Regions from separate parts of the Pantoea sp. C1E2 genome, predicted to be linked through region 3. Evidence: predicted binding sites of a transcription regulator. Region 3 holds the regulator's gene; each other region holds the start of a gene.
The links. Region 3 encodes Fur, which represses iron uptake genes when iron is present. Its sites were predicted from a motif close to ATAATAATGAGAACNACTATCAA; they were not measured.
Positions count from the first base shown of each region.

Region 1: a site for Fur is predicted at 2,637-2,659, ahead of fhuA (ferrichrome porin FhuA). Genes of this name have one in related genera too.
Region 2: a site for Fur is predicted at 2,409-2,431, ahead of ACXI0A_RS24250 (TonB-dependent siderophore receptor). Genes of this name have one in related genera too.

Region 1 covers NZ_JBSZHT010000002.1:1,090,050-1,094,339, reverse strand. The annotation lists gene fhuC (Fe3+-hydroxamate ABC transporter ATP-binding protein FhuC) at 1-296, opposite strand, end outside; gene fhuA (ferrichrome porin FhuA) at 391-2,601, opposite strand; gene mrcB (bifunctional glycosyl transferase/transpeptidase) at 2,814-4,290, opposite strand, start outside.
Region 2 covers NZ_JBSZHT010000004.1:570,741-575,030, reverse strand. The annotation lists gene ACXI0A_RS24255 (ABC transporter substrate-binding protein) at 1-247, opposite strand, end outside; gene ACXI0A_RS24250 (TonB-dependent siderophore receptor) at 241-2,370, opposite strand; gene ACXI0A_RS24245 (helix-turn-helix domain-containing protein) at 2,530-3,312, shown strand; gene ACXI0A_RS24240 (SDR family NAD(P)-dependent oxidoreductase) at 3,334-4,065, opposite strand; gene ACXI0A_RS24235 (AraC family transcriptional regulator N-terminal domain-containing protein) at 4,226-4,290, shown strand, end outside.
Region 3 covers NZ_JBSZHT010000002.1:1,500,198-1,504,487, reverse strand. The annotation lists gene ybfF (esterase) at 1-9, shown strand, start outside; gene ybfE (LexA regulated protein) at 178-453, shown strand; gene fldA (flavodoxin FldA) at 589-1,119, shown strand; gene fur (ferric iron uptake transcriptional regulator) at 1,474-1,923, shown strand; gene ACXI0A_RS07295 (hypothetical protein) at 1,985-2,380, opposite strand; gene glnS (glutamine--tRNA ligase) at 2,616-4,283, opposite strand.

The DNA of each region.
Region 1 (4,290 bases), 410 kb from region 3:
ATCCCTTCTGCTGCCGGTAACTGCTGCGGCAAGTATGCCACCTGGCGCGCAAAATCTTTGCTGCCCCAGTTCTCAACCGCATCGCTATTCAACAGCACCCGGCCTTCACTTGCCGCATGATGGCGACCGAGCATTTTCAGCAAGGTGGATTTGCCGGAGCCATTATGACCGATCAGCGCCGTAACTTTGCCTGGCGCGAAGGTGAGTGAGAGCGGGTGCAGCAACGTGCGCCCAGGCACACGAAAACTGACATTGTCCAGCGTGAAGGTGGTTTCTTCGTGGTGCGGATGCTGCATGGTTATCCCTGGTTAATCATCACAAAGCCGATCTGATTCTGAAGGGGGCGGCCCTGAGGCCGCCCCTGATCACAACATGGTACGCTCTGACGAATCAGAAGCGGAAGGTGGCGGTGCCAACGATTTGACGTTCAGCGCCCCAGTAACAGGCGTAATCACGGTAGCAGCTGGCAACGTATTCACGATCGAACAGGTTGTTGATGTTCACGCCAACCGTAGAGCCAGGCAGACCGAAACGACCGAGGTCATATTTCAGGGCTGCATCGACGGTGGTGTAACCCGCTACGTCGAAGTTCTGATTAATGTTGTCACCTGTTGAATAGAGACCTTTGCTCTCGCCAACATAACGCACACCCGCTCCCAGCGTCACGCCTGACAACGCAGTCTCATGGAAGGTGTAATCTCCCCACAGCGATGCCATATGCTTCGGCACCTGCACCGGTGTTCTGCCTTTCAGCGTGGTGTCTTCGGTATATTCCGCATCGGTATAGGTGTAAGACGCCGTCATGTTGATGTTGGCGCTCAGCGCCGCTTTGGCTTCCAACTCAACACCGCGTGAACGAATTTCACCGCTCTGAATGCTGGCAAATGGGTGGTTTACGGTATCTGGATCCGCAGTCAGGTTTTTGGTTTTGGTCAATTGATAAACCGCCGCCGTCACCACAATTGGACGATCTTTTGGCACGTATTTCACGCCAGCTTCATATTGCTTGGCACGTGAAGGATCGAAAGCCTGTCCTTCAAACGTTGAACCTGAGTTAGGAATAAAGGCTTCGCTGTAACTGAAATAAGGTGCAATGCCGTTATCGAACACATAGTTAAGACCACCACGCCAGGTAAAGGCTTGATCGTTTTGACGATCCAGTGAACTGGCTACACGGTCATACACCGAGGTCATCGCGTAGTCGTAGCGACCACCTAAGGTCAGCACCCAGCGATTCCACTCCATTTGGTCCTGCGCGTATAGGCCAGTCTGACGCTGTTTATTCAGATGCTGATAAGGAGAGGCAAACGGCGTCACCAAATCGTTGCCGTATTGCGGATTGATCGCACTCAAATTGCTGGCTGAGCCAAACTGCGCATCAACATCATTGCGCATCTGCTGATAATCCACACCCATCAGCAAGGTATGATCTAAAGCACCCGTCGCGAATTTCGCCTGTGCTTGTGTATCAACAGAGAATTCATTCAGCTTCTCATCCGAAACCGCTGAGCCACGGGTGATCTCATTAGTAGCAGCGTTGAAGCCATTGCCGTAAATACTGCGATATCCGGTACGCATATCCGCATAACGCAGATTCTGGCGCACCGTCCAGGTATCGTTAAAGCTATGTTCGAAGTTGTAGCCCACCATCTTGGTGTTGCGCGAGATTTTATTGCTGTCTTCGCCTTCATCAAAGTTGGTTGGCAACTTATAACTGCTGCCATCCGGGCGGGTAATCCCCACCACGGTGCCCTGACGCGGCAACCAACCGTAATAACCGGTTTCCGGTTCATTCTGGAAGTAGGTCAGCAGGTCAAAGCGGGTATTAGCATCAGGACGCCAGCTGAACGAAGGTGCGATGGTGTAGCGCTTCTCTTTGTTCATTTCCTGCTGCGCGTCGGCGCTGCGAGCCTGACCGGTCAGGCGGTAGCTGTACACGCCATCATCGTCCAGCGAACCGCCAAAATCGAAGCCGGTTGAGTACAGGTTATCGGTACCCATCTGGAACTGCACTTCACGCAGGGTTTCCTGAGTAGGACGCTTGCTGACCAGTGATACGACACCACCTGGGTTGCTCTTGCCGTACAGCACGGAAACCGGACCACGCAGCAGTTCCGCACGCTCAAGGAAATACGGATCGATGGCGAATTCAGAGTAGTTATCACCCTGCAGCTTCAGGCCATCAAGATATTGGTTGGTGTTGGTTTCGCTGAAGCCGCGAATTGACAGCGCATCGATCACGCTTGAACTGCCGCGGTTACCCGTCAGCACGCCAGCCGTGTAATTGAATGCACCTTTGACGCTGGTCACTGCGCGCATCGCCATTTCTTCTTGCGTCACAACAGACACAGACTGCGGGTTTTTCTCAATCGGCGTATCGGTTTTGGTGCCGGTAGCACTGTGTTTCGCTGCAATGGTGGGAGCCGGGCCCCATGCGCTTTCCTGCGCGACGGTGTTGCCGCCATTGGCGGTAACCACCACTGTATCTTCCGCCAGCGCCTGCGCGCTCAGCGTACCCAGTGTTAAAGAAATCAATAAAGCGAGCGGACGACGGGAAGTCGCAGCACGGGCAGAACAAGGATTTGAAATTCGCGTATTCATAAAAGGATCTCTCAGAAAGAAAACAATGCAGGTGAATACAAACGAGAATGATTATTAGACGCACGGATTTTAGGCGAAGTTTGGCGAGATCCGCAAGATGTAATGCCTGATGGCGGTGCGTTTGCGACCAGATCGTGCATGTCCATGATCGCGATTAACAAATCACAGGCATGAAAAAGGGCGCCGTAGCGCCCTCTGTTTTCTGCAGCTAACTATTTGCTGCCAAACATATCCTTAATCCAGCCCGCCACGCCGTCAGCATCTTTTTGCTCACCCTGTTGCTGCTGAGGTGATTGCTGCTGCGGTTGCGACTCTTGCTGCTGTTGGATCTGCTGCTGTTGCTGGATCTGTTGCTGCTGTTGTTGGCACAACGCGTTAGGATCCAACGTCCACACCGGCAGCGAACGCCAGGTGCTGCTACCAGAACCACACACGAAGTTACCCGCAGAGTCGACGTTCATCTGCGTGATATCTTCTGGCGGAGTCAGCACCAGCGGCATTGGCGCCTGATTGTCGAGATAACGACGATAAATCTGCATCGCACCGCTCGCCCCATACAGCTTCGACGTCTGGTTGTTGTCACGGCCAACCCAGGTGATCGCCACTTCCTTGCCATCAATACCCGCAAACCAGCTATCGATCAGGTCATTGGTGGTACCGGTTTTACCCGCCAGATGGGCATTCGGATAGCGCGCGCCCAACGCACGGGCGGTGCCATGGTCAGCGACCTGCTGCATGGTGTACAAGGTCATATAAGCCGCCTGCGCCGGCTCAACGCGCTGCGCCTGCGGGAAGCTCTGATACAACACCGTGCCATCTTCGGCAATCACCGAGCGTACCGCTGAGAGATCGGCGCGGTTACCGCCGCTGGCAATCGACTGGAACGCCTGTGCTGCTTCGATCGGCGTCAGGTTAAGCGCACCCAGTAACATCGCTGGCACCGGGTTCAGCTGATCTTTCGGCACGCCCAGCTTCGTCCAGGTATCGACCACCGAAGGCAGACCCAATGTCATCCCCAGGTTTACGGTAGGCACGTTCATGGAGTTGGTTAAGGCATCCACCAGCATCACTTTGCCGCTGAAACGCTTGTCGTCGTTCATCGGTTTCCAGACCGATCCGTTTGGCTGTTTCAGCGCAATCGGTTCATCCGCCAGCCAGGTGTTCAGACGATAGGTATTCGGTTGGCTCAATGCGGTGAGATAGGTCGCCGGTTTAGCCAGTGAGCCAATGGAACGACGCGCCTGCAGCGCACGGTTATAGCCCGCGAACTGCGGATCGGCACCGCCTACCATGGCACGCACTTCACCACTGAAGCGATCCACCACCACCATTGCGGTTTCCAGATCCTTCAAGCCACGCTGTTTTTTCAGCGCCGGGATACCATCTTCAACCGCTTTTTCCGCCGCATCCTGGGAGATAGGATCGAGCGTAGTGAAGATCTTCACGCCAGACAGATCTTTAATCTTGTCGCCCAGTTTGGCCTGCAGTTCGTTACGCACCATCTGCATAAAGGCAGGCTGCGGCGTGATCACGCCCCCTTTCGGCTGCACACCCAACGGACGCGCCGAGAGCATGTCATACAGCTCCTGGTCGATGACGTTTTGCTGCTGCAGTAAACGCAGCACCAGGTTACGACGTTCCAGCGCCAGTTTCGGGTTACGCCATGGGTTATACAGCGACGCGCCTTTC
Region 2 (4,290 bases), on a different contig from region 3:
CGTAATTGGGTTGGAACAGCAAACCCACGTCGGCGACCTGCTCGGGAAGCGGAGGCTGGCTAAACAGGCGGCGATACCAGTCGGGGGCGGCAATGCCAACCGGCGTGATGCCTAATAGCAGGGCCATTTCGGTGATCCCCCAGTCGAGGATCACCCAACGCGGCGTGGTTTTTGCCTGCAGCGGAAACGGAAAAAGGGCAGCGCCTGCCAGCGCCCCCTTGATCAGTGTTCGACGACTGATTACCACTGATAACTTACCGTGGCGATCAATTGACGCCGTAAGCCAAAGTGACAGCCTAGATCGTTACAGTTGCTAATGTACTGCTTATCGGTCAGGTTTTGCAGATTCAGACCGAGCTGCCAATCCTGCCAGCGATAGCGCATCATCGCATCGTAGATCATCGCCGCCGGCACTTTCAGGCTGTTGTCGCTGGTGGCATAGCTGGTACCCACATAACGACCGCCGCCGCCAATCGTCAGGCCATCGAGCACTCCCGGCAGGGCATATTCAGTCCACAGTGCAGCAGTCTGGCGGGCAATCGACACTGGCTGCTTACCTTGCGTATCGTCATTGGCCGACAGCACTTTCGGGTTAGTCAGGGCATAGGAGGCGTTGACCAGCCAGCGTGAGGTGACATTGGCTTTCGCCTCCAGCTCTAATCCTTGCGAACGGATTTCTCCGGTCTGAACCGAGTAATTTGCGTGATCCGGATCGGCCGTCAGCACGTTGGTTTGGCGCAGATCGTAGAGAGCAGCACTTAACAGCGCATTAAAGCCGTTTGGTTGATACTTGATCCCCACTTCCGACTGTTTGCCTTTGGTCGGTTTAAACGGATCGCCGCCAAAGGAGGTACCCGCCTGTGGCTGGAATGACGTGCCGTAGCTGATGTAAGGAGCGATGCCGTTATCAAAGTGATACAGCAAACCTGCGCGGCCGGTGGTGGCGTAATCATTCAGCTCAGTGCGCGTTCCGCTGACCCAGTTCTGGCTACGCGTTTGCGCTTTGTCATAGCGGCCGCCCAGGTTTAGCACCCAGTTGTTCCATTTCATGCTGTCCTGCAGGTAGATACCTTGCTGGGTCATGAAAGAGCGGCTGTGATAATCGATCGACGGCGATTCTACCGGCGTGCTGTAATCCGGATTGAGGTAGCTGATATCGGAAGCGCTGCCATAGCCGCTGTTCTGCCGCAAATCATCATGCACAAAATCGACACCCAGCGTCAGCGCGTGATTAATGGCGCCAGTATCCAGATTGCCCTGCAGGTTGGTATCCACATCGAAGGCGTTGAACGATTCGATAACCCGCATACTGTCGCGGCTTACGGTGGCCGATCCATCGGTGAGGGTCGCAGTGGGATAAACCATCTGATAATCGCTGCTAGTATGCAGGTAGCGCAGGTTCTGATGAACGCTCCAGACGTCATCGAACTTGTGCATAAAGTCATAACCGATACTGGCCTGCTCACGACGGTAATAATCAAAGCCGGGCTGACCTCCGTAGAATTTGTCAGAGTAGTTACCCTGCGCCAGCTTGATCAGGCTGCCTTCCAGCGGTAGCTGGTTGTAGAAACCGGTGTAAGGATCTTTGCGGAACTGACCGAGTAACGTCAGGCGCGTGTCGTCATTTGGCTGCCAGGTCAACGCTGGCGCGATATCGTAATGCTTGTATTTGGTGTAATCGACTTGCGTGTCATTTCGCGACCAGGTTCCGGTGATGCGGCCCAGCCAGTGTTCATCGCTATCCAGGGCGCCAGAGAGATCGAGTCCGGTTTCGAACAGATTATGGCTGCCAGTGCTAACAAAAATCTGGTGAATGGGTTCGGCAGTCGGACGCTTACTCATCAGATTAATCACGCCGCCAGGGCTCGCCTGGCCGAACGTCACTGAACTCGGGCCCTTGACCACTTCAACACGATCCAGCAGGAAAGTGTCGTAATTCGGACGCGACCAATAAGTCACCGTTGGCAGGCGCAGGCCATCCAGATATTCATCGGCGGCAAATCCACGAATATAGATATCGTCGAACCGGTAATCTGCACCACCGCCTTCCGCGCCGATTCCTGCGTTGTAACGCAGTGCTTGTGGCACATTCAATGCCCCCTGCGAAGCCATTTGTGCCTGAGTGATCACTGAGATGCTTTGTGGCGTTTCGATAATTGGCCGTGTGCTTTTTGTGACAGAATCTGCTTTCTTCGCCACCTGATTCCAGCTGTCAGCATCTGCGCTATCGCTATCGACGCTATTGGCTGTCACGGTGAGTGTGGCGTTCGAATTATTATTATTTTCAGCAGCCCAACCTGATGCGCTGCTGAACAGCATCAGCAGCAATATGCTCAGTGGCTTGCGCTTAAAGGTGCGATGACCCGGCATTTATTTTCCCCGATATGTTCCAATGGCCCCAAATAGTGATACAAATGATAATCATTACTATCTTATTTGATAGCGTCCTGCTGGCGGGTTTGCTTCTTCTGAATCGCAAATAGCGCAGAGCAGACATCAATCGGCAATTTAACGGGATTGGGTGAAAGGGTGTTGCAGAAACCACTTGCGGCGGAAATGACGCCAGCACTGCCATTACTCGCCACGCGCGAAATGCATTATCAGGCTGGTCGTGAAGAGCGCTTGCATGCGCATGAAGCGGCGCAGTTGGTGCTCTGTTTGCAAGGCGTGATGCGCGTGCAAACGCAAACCGCTTCCTGGACTTTGACGCCAGGTCGCGCGCTATGGCTGCCGGGCAGTGTACCGCATGCGTTGACGGCTCTAAGTGATATTCGTAGCTCGAGTTTGTATCTCGATCCCAAACTGGCGCGGGCATTTTGGCCGCAGGCACGCAGCATGTTGATCTCACCGCTGTTACAGGCATTGATGAAAACGCTGGTTGAGATTGAACTGCAATCTCAACCAGAGGTTGCGCGTGTGGAGTTGATCTCGCCGTTGTTACTGGATGAGATCCGCCGTGCATCGGATGGTCCGGTGTGTAATCTGCCGCTACCCAGCGACCGCCGTTTACTCAACATTTGCCAGCAGCTGCTGGCGACGCCGGCCAGTGGCGATACGCTGGAAGAGTGGGGCCAGCGCGTGGGTGCCAGTTCACGTACGCTGGCGCGCTTGTTCCGCGAGCAAACCGGTATCACCTTTACGCAATGGCGTCAGCAGCTACGTTTATCCGAAGCGCTGGTGCAATTGGCGCAAGGGCAGACGGTTTTGCGCACCGCCAACCAACTCGGCTACCAAAGCCCCAGCGCATTTATCTCCATGTTCCGCCGTTTGATGGGGGAAACGCCGCAGCGTTTTTTGCGAATTTCAGCCTGAAATCGCCAGGGATATTTTCCCTCAATGCCCACTGGCAGTAGGGCGCACGGTGATTTCGTTAACGTCGACTTCGCCAGGCTGGTCGATGGCCCAACTGACTGCCATGGCGATAGCATCAGGCTTGAGTGCAATCTGTCGATAGCTTTTCATTGCCTCGCGCGCCACGCTGTCGCTAATGCTGTCTGCCAGTTCAGATTCCACCACACCGGGGTTGATAACTGTAACGCGCAGTTCGCGTGATTCCTGGCGCAGGCCATCGGAAATGGCGCGAACCGCATATTTGGTGGCGCAGTAAACCGCGGCAGTGGGGGAAACCGTCAGAGCACCCACAGAAGCGATATTTATAATGTGCCCCATGCGCTGTGCCTGCATGGTGGGCAGCACCGCAGCGATACCGTACAACACGCCGCGAACGTTGACGTCCAGCATTAAATCCCACTCTTCAACTTTCATTGAACTCATCGGCGAAAGCGGCATGACGCCTGCGTTGTTGATCATCACATCAATGCGTCCGTATTCCTCCAGCGCGAAATCCGCCAGCTTTTGCGTGTCACTTCGCTGTGTGACATCCGTTGCGAGAAAATCCACGCTGGCACCTTCACGGCGTAATTCATCGCACAAGCTTGCCAGTCGATCGGTACGGCGCGCACCCATTACCAGTTTGTGCCCTTGATGCGCCAGATGACGGGCAATGCCTTCACCAATTCCGCTGCTGGCACCGGTCAAAATAATCACTTTTGCATGCTGATTCATGGGTAATTCCTCGTGTAGTTGACGAGGTCATTGTTGAAAAATCCCACTTAACGCAACAGACCGATTCGTAGCTCATTATTGCCTGATTCTCTCGTTCCTCTTGTGCACGTCACAACGCCATCGTTATGCTTTGCCTGAACCTCTCTCTGGAGCGCTATCCATGTCAGACACGGTAAAACAGCAAACCTGCCACCTGTTGCGTCAACTGGCGCGCCAGGAAGGCTA
Region 3 (4,290 bases):
AACCTGTAAAAGCAAAAGCTTGCCGTTTACGGTTTAGGGTTGGCGTCACAGAGTGCGCTGAAGTATGATGTCGCGCTAAAAATTTGCCGCGGATGATTTTTTCACCGCGGTCGGGCCGATAATGTATAAATCGCGCAGCGCCTTTCCGCCGTTCGCGCCCACTCAGTTTCACAAATCATGGCAAAAGAACAGACAGACCGTACCACGCTTGATCTTTTTGCAGACGAGCGGCGTCCCGGTCGCCCTAAAACCAGCCTGCTGACACGTGACGAACAGTTGCGTATCAACAAACGTAACCAGCTCAAGCGCGATAAAGTGCGGGGGCTGCGTCGTGTCGAGCTGAAAATGTCCAGCGAGGCGGTTGACGCCTTGAATACGCTGGCCGAGCAACAAAACATCAGCCGCAGCGAATTGATTGAACAAATGCTGCTGGCACAACTCAAACTGTCTTAGCGCGCTGACCGCACGCAGGAACACAAAGTTCAGGCTTTACTCGTTCCGCCCTTTTCAACGGTCTGCTATCATTCGCTAACATGTGCAGTCAATTGACTTACTCTCACAATCAGGCTTTAAGAGGTTACTTAACCCATGGCAATCGTAGGCATTTTCTTCGGCAGCGATACCGGCAACACTGAAAACATTGCAAAAATGATCCAGAAACAACTGGGTAAAGATGTCGCCGAAGTGCATGACATTGCTAAGAGCACCAAAGAAGATCTCGCAGCGTTCGACATCCTGCTGCTGGGCATTCCTACCTGGTATTACGGCGAAGCACAGTGTGACTGGGATGACTTCTTCCCTACTCTGGAAGAGATCGACTTCAACGGCAAACTGGTGGCACTGTTTGGCTGTGGCGACCAGGAAGATTATGCAGAGTACTTCTGTGATGCGATGGGCACGATTCGCGACATCATTGAGCCAAACGGCGCGGTGATTGTCGGACACTGGCCTACCGAGGGCTATCACTTTGAAGCCTCAAAAGGTCTGGCAGACGACAAACACTTCCTCGGCCTGGCGATTGACGAAGATCGTCAACCTGAGCTGACCAATGAACGTGTTGACGCCTGGGTGAAGCAGATTTTTGATGAACTGCAGTTAAAAGAGATCATCGAAGCCTGATGCCTCGCCGCCCCAATGTGAGCGCTGGCTCACATTGGGGCAAAGGAATTTCCTATAAAAATAATAGTCAGGGTTTTTTAACTTTTCCCCGCAAATCTGTAGAATACCCGCAATGGTCATCCGCTTATTCCTCTGATTGTTGACTGAGGCTGAGTGAAATGGAAATCCAAACCACACTGTTACGCGCTAACGTAGCGATATTTATCCTTACGAATTTTGTTGATTTGCGCGACACCCTGGTTTTCATTTCACTGCTTGAGTTCTATAATGAGACGCAAATGAGAATACGCGTGACCTAAACATTCAAGGCCCCTGCGCCGTAAGTGACATGCAAAGTAACAGGACAATATCCGAATGACTGACAACAACTCCGCATTGAAGAAGGCTGGCCTGAAAGTCACTCTGCCAAGATTGAAAATTTTGGAAGTGCTTCAGGGACCTGGCCCCGAGTCCCATCACGTCAGTGCGGAAGATTTGTATAAGCGCCTGATCGATATGGGCGAAGAGATTGGCCTGGCAACGGTATATCGCGTTCTTAACCAATTTGATGACGCGGGTATCGTCACCCGTCATAACTTCGAAGGCGGAAAATCCGTATTCGAACTGACTCAGCAACATCATCATGACCACTTGATCTGCCTGGATTGTGGCAAAGTGATCGAATTTAGCGATGAATCAATCGAAACGCGTCAGCGTGAGATTGCTACTCGCCATGGCATCAAACTCAGCAACCACAGCCTGTACTTGTACGGTCACTGTGCACTGGGAGACTGCCGCGAAGACGATACGCTCCACGATAAGTAATTGAGTGTGCTATGCAATATAAAAAAACCGGTGCTTGTCACCGGTTTTTTTATGCCTGTTATCAAGCGATAAAGGTTTCGTGCAGATAACGCCAGCGGGGAATGGTAGTGCTGCAATCCAGTACAGCCAGAGAAATGCGCGTTTGATTGGTGCCGTTCAACATTTGTAACTCACGATATTGAATCGTCACTTCATCACTCTGTTGCGAAATGATGACATGCTCGCTGGTGGCAATGCGCATTCCTTCCCGCTGACCGTGCAGTTTGCGAAACAGCACTTCTGTCTCATTCAGATCCAGCTGCTTACCCAGCGGGGTGACCATTTTGAAATCCGGGTGAAAGTATGACAAAAGCAGTTCCATGCTGTCATCACTGCCTTCTGCCTGGTTAAAAACACGTTCAATAAGCTGATGTAATACCACCACGCTATGCTTAGCTTCCAGGGCGAGACTTGTCATTTTTTTTCCTTTGATAACCCGCAGAGCTCTGTTGAGAGCGCATAGCCTACCTGAAATACAATTTTTCACACTCGCAAATGGGTTAATTTTGCTAAAGTCAGAATTGTCGCAAAATGAGACAATAAGCACACTTTACCGCCTTCAGCATAATTGATTGCCCAGGGCGGATTACAGGCAATAAAAAAGGGCGATTGCTCGCCCTTTCATGATCATATTGTGCTATCGACGAATGACATTACTCGCCAATTTTCGCGAAGGTATCGCGTAGCCCCACCGTACGGTTAAACACCGGCTTACCGGGCTGCGAATAAACGCTATCGGCACAGAAGTAGCCTTCGCGTTCAAATTGATACGCAGCCGTTACCGCTGCATCTCGCAGACCAGACTCGACGAAGCCCTGTTTGATTTCCAGCGAATTTGGGTTGATGGTGGTCAGGAAATCCTCAGCCGCGGCCGGATTTGGCACGCTGAACAGGCGATCGTAAAGACGGAACTCCGCAGGCAGCGCGTGAATGGCAGAAACCCAATGGATAACCCCTTTCACTTTGCGGCCGTCTGCCGGATCTTTACTCAGCGTGTCCACATCACAGGTGGCGTAGATGCAGGTGATATTACCCTCTTCATCTTTCGCTATGCGCTCCGCGCGAATCACGTAAGCATTACGCAGACGCACTTCTTTACCCAGCACCAGGCGCTTGTACTGCTTGTTGGCTTCTTCACGGAAGTCAGCACGATCAATCCACACTTCGCGGCTGAAAGGTACTTCACGCGTGCCCATCTCCGGTTTATTCGGATGATTAGGCATGGTCAGCGTTTCTTCATGACCGGCTGGCAGGTTTTCGATCACCACTTTCAGCGGATCAAGCACGGCCATCGCACGCGGGGCGTTTTCATTGAGATCGTCACGAATACAGGATTCCAGCGACGCCATCTCAACGATGTTGTCCTGCTTGGTCACGCCGATACGGCGGCAGAACTCACGAATGGAAGCCGCGCTGTAACCACGACGACGCAGACCGGAAACGGTCAGCATGCGCGGATCGTCCCAGCCTTCCACCACTTTCTCGGTGACCAGCTGCGTCAGCTTACGCTTCGACATCACCGCGTATTCCAGATTCAGACGCGAGAATTCGTACTGACGCGGATGCTGAGGAATGGTGATATTATCCAGCACCCAGTCGTACAGACGACGGTTGTCCTGGAACTCCAGCGTACACAGTGAGTGCGTAATGCCTTCGATCGCATCCGAAATGCAATGTGTAAAGTCGTACATCGGGTAGATGCACCACTTGTTACCGGTCTGATGGTGATCGGCAAACTTAATGCGGTACAGCACCGGATCACGCATCACGATGAAGCTGGATGCCATGTCGATTTTGGCACGCAGACAGGCTTTACCTTCTTCAAAACCGCCATCACGCATTTTCTGGAACAGCGCTAAGTTCTCTTCCACGCTGCGATCGCGGTACGGGCTGTTTTTGCCAGGCGCAGTCAGAGTGCCGCGATATTCACGGATCTCTTCCGCCGACAACTCATCAACGTAAGCCAGACCTTTATTGATCAGCTCAACGGCGTAATTAAACAGTTGGTCGAAGTAGTCTGAGGAGTAACGAATGTTGCCGCTCCACTCAAAGCCCAGCCATTGCACGTCACGCTTGATGGATTCAACGAACTCCAGGTCTTCTTTCACCGGGTTAGTGTCGTCAAAACGCAGGTTGCACTGTCCTTGATAATCTTGGGCGATACCAAAGTTCAGGCAGATAGATTTCGCATGGCCAATATGCAGGTAACCATTGGGCTCAGGCGGGAAACGGGTATGCACACTGCTGTGCTTACCGCTCGCCAAGTCTTCGTCGATGATCTGACGAATAAAGTTCGTTGGGCGGGCTTCAGCCTCACTCATCTCAAAA